DNA from 3 places in the Idiomarina sp. OT37-5b genome. Region 2 is predicted to be linked to each of the others. Evidence: predicted binding sites of a transcription regulator. Region 2 holds the regulator's gene; each other region holds the start of a gene.
The links. Region 2 encodes NrdR, which represses ribonucleotide reductase genes. Its sites were predicted from a motif close to AAACACNANATNTNGTGTTT; they were not measured.

Region 1: the regulator NrdR is predicted to act here: its motif matches at 1,352-1,371, upstream of nrdG (anaerobic ribonucleoside-triphosphate reductase activating protein).
Region 3: the regulator NrdR is predicted to act here: its motif matches at 1,858-1,877, upstream of nrdA (class 1a ribonucleoside-diphosphate reductase subunit alpha).

Annotation. Positions count from the first base shown of each region.
Region 1 is NZ_CP027188.1:126,178-129,458, forward strand. It holds gene C5610_RS00590 (nitric-oxide reductase large subunit) at 1-1,087, opposite strand, end outside; gene nrdG (anaerobic ribonucleoside-triphosphate reductase activating protein) at 1,404-1,862, shown strand; gene nrdD (anaerobic ribonucleoside-triphosphate reductase) at 1,874-3,281, shown strand, end outside.
Region 2 is NZ_CP027188.1:1,961,404-1,964,684, forward strand. It holds gene ribBA (bifunctional 3,4-dihydroxy-2-butanone-4-phosphate synthase/GTP cyclohydrolase II) at 1-12, opposite strand, end outside; gene ribD (bifunctional diaminohydroxyphosphoribosylaminopyrimidine deaminase/5-amino-6-(5-phosphoribosylamino)uracil reductase RibD) at 23-1,150, opposite strand; gene nrdR (transcriptional regulator NrdR) at 1,143-1,592, opposite strand; gene glyA (serine hydroxymethyltransferase) at 1,636-2,892, opposite strand; gene ettA (energy-dependent translational throttle protein EttA) at 3,065-3,281, shown strand, end outside.
Region 3 is NZ_CP027188.1:1,405,132-1,408,412, forward strand. It holds gene ubiG (bifunctional 2-polyprenyl-6-hydroxyphenol methylase/3-demethylubiquinol 3-O-methyltransferase UbiG) at 182-931, shown strand; gene C5610_RS06550 (HAD family hydrolase) at 924-1,631, shown strand; gene nrdA (class 1a ribonucleoside-diphosphate reductase subunit alpha) at 1,915-3,281, shown strand, end outside.

The DNA.
Region 1 (3,281 bases), 1.1 Mb from region 2:
GGTATTTCGGATCTTTGCCACCGTTAATGATGGGGGCCAAAAATAAACCTGCCGCCAGGAATCCCGTCGCGATCCAGAACAGCGCGGCTTGAATGTGCCAGGTTCTGACCAATGAATACGGGAACCACTGTGATACGTCGATGCCATAAAACTCCTGGCCTTCAACCGTATAGTGCGCGGTAAAGCCACCCAGTAATACTTGCAGTGAGAACAGTGCGACAACGATAAATAAGTATTTACCTAAGGCTTTTTGCGATGGCGTCAGTTTAATCTTGGTTAACGGGTCTTCTTTGGGTGCGGCGGGGTCGTCCTCGTCGTGATTACGCAGGAATGCCCAGCCCCAAATCAATCCGCCAACACCAGCAATCAGCAAAATCACACTGACGATCGACCAGATGATGTTCTCTGCGCTCGGAACGTTGTCGATTAACTGCTCATGAGGCCAGTTGTTGGTGTAGGTAACGTCTGCATCCGGGCGTTCGGTTGCGGCTGCCCATGCGGTCCAAAAGAAGAAATCGGTCATTACCGCGCGGCGTTCTGCCGAAGGTAACGTGTTTTCCTTCATCGCGTAGCTGACACGGGTAGGGCGAAGCTCAGGGTCATCGCTGAACAGGCGTGAATAATAATCTGCGGTCTGCTCAATGGCTTGTACCCGGCGATCACTCAAGATCACGCGGTTGCTGTCTTTATCGTAAGTATTGGTACGATACTCTTGCTTCAGTTCATACTGCAGCTGGTTTTGCTGAGCGCCTGTCAGAGAGTCATAGGGTTGATTGAAGACTTCCTGCGCGCGAATTTCTAACCAGGCGATCAACTCGCGATGCAACCAATCGGCTGTCCAGTCGGGCGCCTGATACGCGCCGTGGCCCCAAATAGAGCCCAACTGCATGCCGCCCACAGACTGCCATGCGGTTTGCCCGTCCAGAATACTATCCTCCGTGGCGATAATCTTGCCTTGCGGGGTAACAAACTGATCAGGGATAGGGGGAGCCTCACGATAAACTTCTTTACCAAAGTACCCCAAAATGCCAAAGGTAATAGCGAGGATACAAATGAGTATCCACCATAACTTACGATACCCGGCCATTCACGACCTCCTTTAATTGCTTTTGTTGTAGCGCTAAAAATGTGTGCACTTCTCTAGAGCAATTAACAGGCCAATAGTTAACCTTATGAAATAAAACTAATTTTTATGAGTCTAGGTGATTCCTACCATACTGGTTGGGGTTTATTTTACCGACAGGGTTAAATTAACCCTCTCTAAGAAAACTCAGGGAATTCAAACAGTAAGCAATAGCCTCATGAATCGTTGACACTGATCAACGCAAAAGCCCAAAAACAGATTAGCCTTAAACACAATATCTAGTGCTAATAAGAAGTTTAATAACTATATATGGTGTTTTATGCGCGATGCGTTGTTTCGTTACTGTAGCGAGGAAGTGGTCTTTCAGGAAGTCCCTGGCGAGGTGTCTTTGGCTTATACCATGACCGGCTGCCCTGTTGGGTGTAAAGGCTGCCACAGTGCCGATACCTGGGCCGTCGGTTCCGGTCTGGAGTTAACCCTGGATTATCTGGCGCAGCAACTTAATCGTTACCAGGGGTTTATTACCTGTTTGGCGTTTATGGGCGGAGAATGGCGGCCTGAGATGCTGAAGGCGTGTCTGAAGCTGGCTCGCCGTCGGGGAATAAAAACCTGCTTGTATACGGGCTATGACAACGTGTCCATTCAACTGCGTGAGCACCTGGATTTTCTAAAAACCGGCCCCTGGGTGAAAGAACTCGGCGGGCTCGACAGCCCTACAACAAATCAGAAGTTTTATGATTTGCGCAACCAGCAAGTGCTGAATGTTGCGTTTCAATAAGGAGAATAATTATGTTGCGCTTAACCGAACAGCAAGTCACCGGCAAAGTTAATTTTATTAACGACTACCTGCACGCCCAGAATGCGGCTGACGGTTCAAAGATGGACGCCAACGCCAATGTCACGCAAAAGAACATTGCCACCTTGGAAGCCGAATTAATGAAGGACTTTTTTGTCCAGGTTAACCGCAAACAGGTCAGTAATAAGATTGCTGAGTTATTCGATGAAGACCTGGCCAGAGAGTACGTTCGTCAAATTGAAGATCATGAAATCTACGTGCACGATGAAACCAGCCTAAAACCCTATTGTGTTTCGGTCACCATGTACCCATTTTTGCGTGACGGACTCACTAAGCTCGGGGGCGAATCGCAGGCGCCGAAGCATCTGGAATCCTTTTGCGGTACCTTCGTGAACTTTGTGTTCGCGGTCAGCTCGCAGTTTGCCGGTGCCGTTGCGACGGTCGAGTTTCTTACCTATTTTGACTATTTTGCCCGCAAAGATTACGGCGACAACTACTTAGCCACACATCGCCACGAAATTGCTAATCATCTTCAGCATGTGGTTTATGCTCTGAATCAACCCGCCGCAGCACGAGGGTATCAAAGCGTATTCTGGAATATTTCCATTTACGATAAGCATTATTTTGAATCGATGTTTGGCGATTTTGTGTTTCCTGCCGACTTTACCAAGCCACAGTGGGAGTCGGTTAGTGCATTGCAGGACTTTTTCCTCGACTGGTTTAACAAGGAACGCGAGAAAACCATTCTGACGTTCCCGGTCGTGACCGTGGCAATGTTAACGGACAATGGCCAGTGTAAAGACCAGACGTTTGCTAAAAAAATGGCAGCGGAACTTTCGCAGGGCAGCTCATTCTTTATTTACTTGTCAGATAACGCAGACTCACTGGCATCGTGTTGCCGTTTGCGGAATGAAATCAGTGATAACACGTTTTCCTACACCCTGGGTGCCGGAGGTGTCGCGACCGGGTCGATCAATGTCATTACCATCAACATGAATCGTCTGGTTCAGGATGGCCGCGATCTGGAAACCGAAGTACAGAAAATTCATAAATATCAGGTTGCATACCGGGCAATGATGGAAGAATACAAAGGTGCAGGGTTACTTACCGTTTATGATGCGGGCTTCATCAGTCTCGATAAACAGTTCTTAACGATTGGCATTAACGGTATGGCGGAAGCTGCCGAATCGCAGGGCATTACGGTGGGTAACAACGACGCCTATAAACGTTTTGTTCAGCAGCATTTGAAGGTCATTTATGATGCCAACAAACAGGCGAAACTGACCTATGGCTATCTGTTTAACACCGAGTTTGTGCCGGCTGAAAACCTTGGTGTGAAAAATTCAAAATGGGACAAAGCAGACGGTTATCAGGTGACACGCGACTGTTATAACTCCTATT
Region 2 (3,281 bases):
GTGTAAGCCCATAGCTAACCTTTTACTGTTGATTCTGTGGAATACCGATAATCCGAGTATCCGGCCCCACTTGACGCCGATCGGTAATACGAATGCGCGGAGCTTGCGTCAGTGCAGTCAGTGACGTCAAATCGACCACGCCCCGGGCATCCGAACCAAGCAACTGATTGGATTGGTATAAATAAACTTCATTCACTAAACCTGCATCACAAAGCGCGCCAGCCAGTCGGGCACCGCACTCCGTCCAGATCAGATTAATCTCACGTAGCGCCAGCTCCAGCATCATGTCATGCAAATCCACGTTGCCATTCGCGGTACGCCGCACTATCACCTGGTGACAATGGCTGTGGCGGCTGGCATCGGCTTCTTCATGACGAACCAGCCAGACCGGCCCGGGTTGTTCAAACAAAGCCAGTTGATCGTGAATACGGTTTTGTCCATCAATGATAATACGCACCGGTTGTTTGAGTGGATCCGGTAACGGCCTTGAGGCCGGCCACTGCTCGGCACGCACGGTTAAACGCGGATTATCAGCCAGCACTGTATCGGCACCGGTTAGAATCGCGTCGGCATGCGCCCGCCAATACTGCACGTCGGCACGCGCCTGCGGCGACGTGATCCACTGGCTTTCGCCGTTAGCCAATGCCGTGCGGGCATCCAGTGAAGCAGCCATTTTTAAACGCAACCAGGGTAACTGCGTGGTCATGCGGTGAATAAAACCCGGATTAAGTGCGCGTGCCGCTTGCTCCAGAATACCAACCTCTACGTCGATACCTGCTTCGCGTAAGCGGGCAATGCCCTTGCCCGCCACCTGCGGATTGGGATCTTCCATTGCCACCACCACCCGCGCAACACCAGCATCAATCAACGCATTAACACAGGGCGGCGTGCGGCCAAAATGGCTGCAAGGTTCGAGCGTGACGTAAGCGGTAGCGCCTTTAGTTTGTCCAGCCGCTGCGGCTATCGCATGCACTTCCGCATGGGGTTGACCCGCACGCTGATGCCAGCCTTCGCCGATGATTTTTTGCTGCTGTGTGATGACACAACCGACCGCAGGGTTTGGGGCCGTCGTTAACATGCCCCGGCGACCGAGCTGCAACGCCCGGTGCATCATCTGATGATCAATGATTACTTGGGTAGGATCAGTCATTAAGACGGGCGATCTCCTCGCCAAATTCGCGGATGTCTTCGAATGAACGGTAAACCGAGGCAAAGCGCACATAGGCCACTTTATCGATTTGCTTTAAATTATCCATCACTTGATTACCGATGAAATCGCTACTGATTTCACGTTCACCGGTCGCCCGGATCGCTGATTTAATTTTGTTAATGGCTTGTTCCATCAGTTCCAGACTGACAGGGCGTTTTTCCAATGCCCGTAACAAACCGTTACGCAATTTATCCTCGTTAAACGGTTCACGGCTGCCGTCGGATTTAATCACTCGCGGCATAATTAATTCAGCGGTTTCGAACGTGGTAAAACGCTCTTTGCAGTGATTACATTCGCGCCGACGGCGCACCGATGCGCCATCCGCCACCAATCGCGAATCAATCACTTTGGTGTCTTGGGTGCCACAAAAAGGACAATGCATCGATGCTCTCCGGTTAACTTAACGATCCAATTCCGATCATGCGTTATTGATACACTGGGAAGTTCGCACACAGGGCTTTCACCTGTTCGCGAACCTTCTCAATGGTTGCTTCGTTGTTAATGTCGTCTAACACGTCGCAAATCCAGTTCGCTACCTGTTCGGCTTCCGCTTCTTTGAAACCGCGGCGGGTAATCGCCGGCGTCCCCAGGCGCAGACCTGACGTCACAAACGGCGAACGTGGGTCATTAGGAACCGCGTTCTTGTTCACGGTAATAAAGGCACGGCCCAAGGCAGCATCGGCGTCTTTACCGGTAATGTCTTTGTCAATCAGGTCAACCAGGAACAAATGGTTCTGAGTACCGTTAGAGACAATTTTATAGCCACGGCTTTGCAGTGTTTTCACCATGGTGTTGGCGTTTTTCAGAACTTGTTCCTGATAAGCTTTAAATTCTGGCTGCAGCGCTTCTTTAAACGCAACCGCTTTAGCGGCGATGACGTGCATTAACGGGCCACCCTGGTTACCAGGAAACACCGCACTGTTTAATTTCTTGTGCAGCTTTTCATCATCTTTACCTGACAGGATCAACCCACTGCGCGGACCGGCAAGGGTTTTGTGCGTGGTTGTGGTCACCACGTCAGCGAATGGAATCGGGCTTGGGTAAACACCTGCCGCAACCAGACCCGCTACGTGTGCCATATCGACCAACAAGTAAGCCCCCACTTGATCGGCGATTTCACGGAAACGCTGCCAATCAACAATACCCGAGTAAGCCGAGAACCCGGCTACAATCACTTTAGGTTTGTGCTCTTGCGCCAGACGTTCAACTTCCGCATAGTCGATTTCGCCGGTTTCTTCCGATAAACCGTACTGCACCGCATTATAAAGTTTACCCGAGAAGTTAACGCCGGCACCGTGCGTCAAGTGACCACCGTGCGCCAGGCTCATACCAAGGAAGGTATCACCGGCTTCCATCAACGCCATGAACGCGGCCGTATTGGCTTGCGATCCCGAATGCGGTTGTACGTTCGCGTATTTCGCACCGAACAACGCTTTGGCGCGCTCAATGGCTAAATCTTCAACGATATCGACGTACTCGCAACCGCCGTAATAACGTTTGTGCGGATAGCCTTCGGCGTACTTGTTAGTAAGCTGGGAACCTTGAGCTTCCAGTACCCGCGGGCTGGTGTAGTTTTCTGAGGCGATCAGTTCGATGTGCTGTTCCTGACGCTCTACTTCCTTGCTCATTGCGTCCCACAGTTCAGCATCAAACTCGGCGATATTTTGTTGCGATTTTTGCATTACGGCTCCCACTTTACCTATTTGACTTGGGGCATACGCCCAGAGTGCCGCCATTTTAACCTAAAACCACCCGTAATGCCTAGTTTGTAACAACAAACAAATTTGGGCATTTGGGCCATTTGGCTTTAAACTATCGGCAACTCTTTAAACCAAATCAAGGATTGTTCGTCGCATGGCGCAATATATATATTCCATGTCACGGGTGAGCAAAGTTGTTCCCCCTAAAAAAACCATTCTAAAAGACATTTCACTGTCGTTTTTCCCAGGTGCCAAAATCGGTGTGTTAGGCCTCAACGGCGCCGGTAAATCAACGCTGCTGCGAATCATGGCCGGCGTCGATCAGGATTACGAAGGCGAAGCGCGCCCATTAGCCGGTATTCAAATTGGTT
Region 3 (3,281 bases), 560 kb from region 2:
AACGGTCATTTTTTGATGCACATCGATGCGGCATCAAAAAACTACGCTAGTTCGTTGTTATAATGATCTGGTCATTGTACCCATACCAATTCATTCTCGCACCCTCTTTTTAACAATCCAGCGCTGCGGTATGCTATGCACCATGATTCGATGCATAAGGTAGCGCTCAGCGCTTGCACTCATGACCCAAAACGACCATTTTTCAAACACTCAGAATGTTGACCCTGGCGAAATCGATAAGTTTTCTGCGCTTGCATCGCGCTGGTGGGATCCGGAGGGTGAATTTAAACCACTGCACAAAATCAACCCGTTACGGTTGGACTTTATCGAGCAGCACGTCAACGGGCTGTTTGCTAAGAAGGTCGTCGACGTTGGCTGTGGCGGTGGCTTACTGACCGAGGGCATGGCGCAACGCGGTGCTAACGCCCAGGGCATTGACCTGGCTGAGCAATCACTGGAAGTAGCACGCCTGCATGCGCTTGAGAGTCAATTAAACATAGACTATCAATGCATTTCAGCAGAGCAATTCGCCAGCCAGCATCCCCAGCACTTTGACGTTGTCACCTGCCTGGAAATGCTTGAACACGTGCCCGACCCGGGCTCGATTGTGAAAGCCTGTGCAGCCATGGTAAAACCGGGGGGCACGGTGTTTTTCTCAACCCTAAACCGTAACGTAAAAAGCTGGTTGCTGGGTATTGTAGCTGCCGAGCATATACTGCGCTGGGTGCCAAAAGGCACCCATGATCATCAACGCTTTATTAAGCCGTCGGAACTCCTGGCAATGACCGATGCAGCAGGACTGCAGGCGCAGGCCATGAACGGTATCGTCTATCATCCGTTACAAGGTTTTAAACTCAGTGCTCAGGATGTTGATGTCAACTACATTATTGCCTTAACAAAACCTACGCTGACGGTGGGCAACCATGCGTAACCAGGACAACAAACCGGTAGCCGCGGTATTATTCGACCTCGACGGTACGCTGCTGGATACAGCACCAGATCTCGGTGCGGCGTTAAATCATGTCTGTCATTTGCATCAACGTCCGGCGGTGCCGGCTGAGCGGTTTACGCCGTATGCCTCGCACGGCTCCCGCGGGCTGCTGAATTTAGTCTTTGCCGACGACATTGCCGCCTCGCAGGAGCAGTTGCTGCCGCAACTACGGCAACAGTTTTTAAGCTATTATCACGACAACATTGCCACCCATACCCGCCCTTACGACGGTATTGCGGAACTGCTGGCCGCCCTGCAGGAGGCCGATATTAAAGTGGCGATAGTCACCAACAAGCCGATTGCACTAACCCACAGGTTGCTGCCTCACTACCCGGAATTCGCTCACATTGAGGTGGTGGTCGGCGGCGATACGTTACCGGTAGCCAAGCCTTCTCCGGAACCCCTGCTGCATGCGGCCGAACAATTAGGTGTTCATGCTCACAGTTGCCTGTACGTCGGCGACGCCGAACGTGACATTCAAGCAGGCGTAAATGCGGGCATGGCAACGGTACTTGCTGCCTATGGTTACATCAGTGATGAAGACCAACCGCAGCGTTGGGGTGCCGATTACACCATTGAAACGCCGCAGCAATTATTACGCATACTTTCCGTCGCTGACGCATTGACACAATCGCTATAGAATTGCTGCGACTAAGAAAGCAAATTTACAGACAAAAAAATTATATGCCACTGTCCCCGGCGCAAACGCAAGTAGCTTAAGCGTTGTGAGAATCTATCGCATTTTGCAACATAAATTTCTTATTATTTTGACGTAAATTGACTTGATCACAGGGGACGTTACTTCTAGCATACTGAGTAATCCTTCACCCCTAGATATTGTGTTCATTCGTTAATCAGAAGGTTTTTTACACAATATCTTGTGGCTACACTTATATAACAAATAGATAAGAGTCGGCGCTAAAATGAACGATCAACTATTCGTCACCAAACGCAGTGGTCAACGCGAACCTTTAAACCTCGATAAGATCCACCGTGTCATCATGTGGGCAGCAGAAGGCCTTCATAATGTGTCTGCATCTCAAGTCGAAATTAAGTCCCATATTCAGTTTTACGACGGCATCAAGACTGAGGACATTCACGAAACTATCATTAAAGCAGCGGCGGATTTGATCTCCGAAGAGGCGCCGGACTACCAATATATGGCGGCTCGGCTGGCCATCTTCCACCTGCGTAAACGTGCGTATGGCAAATTTGAGCCACCGCGCCTGTATGATCACGTCAAAAAAATGGTTGCGGAACACCGCTACGACGAGCACTTGCTGGACGATTACAGCGAGCAGGAGTTCGACCAGATGGATGAGATCATTGATCACTGGCGTGACATGAACTTTTCCTACGCCGCGGTGAAGCAGTTGGAAAACAAGTACCTGGTGCAGAACCGTGTTACCGGTGACATCTACGAGAGCGCTCAGTTCCTCTATATTCTGGTCGCCGCATGCTTGTTTGCCAACTACCCTAAAGCAACGCGGATGGAGTACATCAAGCGTTTTTACGACGCTACGTCGACCTTTAAGATTTCGTTACCGACGCCCATCATGTCAGGTGTTCGTACTCCAACACGGCAATTCTCATCGTGCGTTCTGATTGAAACCGGCGACAGCCTCGACTCCATTAACGCGACGGCCAGTGCCATCGTTAAATACGTTTCACAGCGCGCCGGTATTGGTATTAACGCCGGTCGTATCCGCGCTCTGGGTAGCCCAATTCGCAATGGCGAAGCCTTTCACACCGGTTGTATTCCGTTTTATAAGTACTTCCAGACAGCGGTTAAAAGCTGCTCTCAAGGCGGTGTTCGCGGTGGTGCCGCCACCCTGTTCTACCCACTTTGGCACCTCGAAGTGGAAAGTCTGCTGGTACTGAAAAACAACCGTGGTGTTGAAGAAAACCGTGTTCGTCACCTGGACTATGGCGTACAGTTTAACCGTCTGATGTATCAGCGCTTGATCAAAGACGATTACATCACGCTGTTCAGCCCATCCGATGTTCCGGGTCTGTACGATGCCTTCTTCGAAGATCAGGATCAGTTTGAGCGCCTGTACGTGCAATATGAGCAGGACGAAAGCATTCGTAAGAAGCGCATTAAAGCGATTGAGTTATTCAGTCTCTTTATGCAGGAGCGCGCCAGTACCGGCCGCATTTACGTGCAAAACGTTGACCACTGCAACACGCACAGTCCATTCGACTCGAAAGTGGCGCCGGTGCGTCAAAGCAATTTATGCCTGGAAATCGCACTGCCGACTAAGCCTTTACGTCACGTTAATGACGAAGA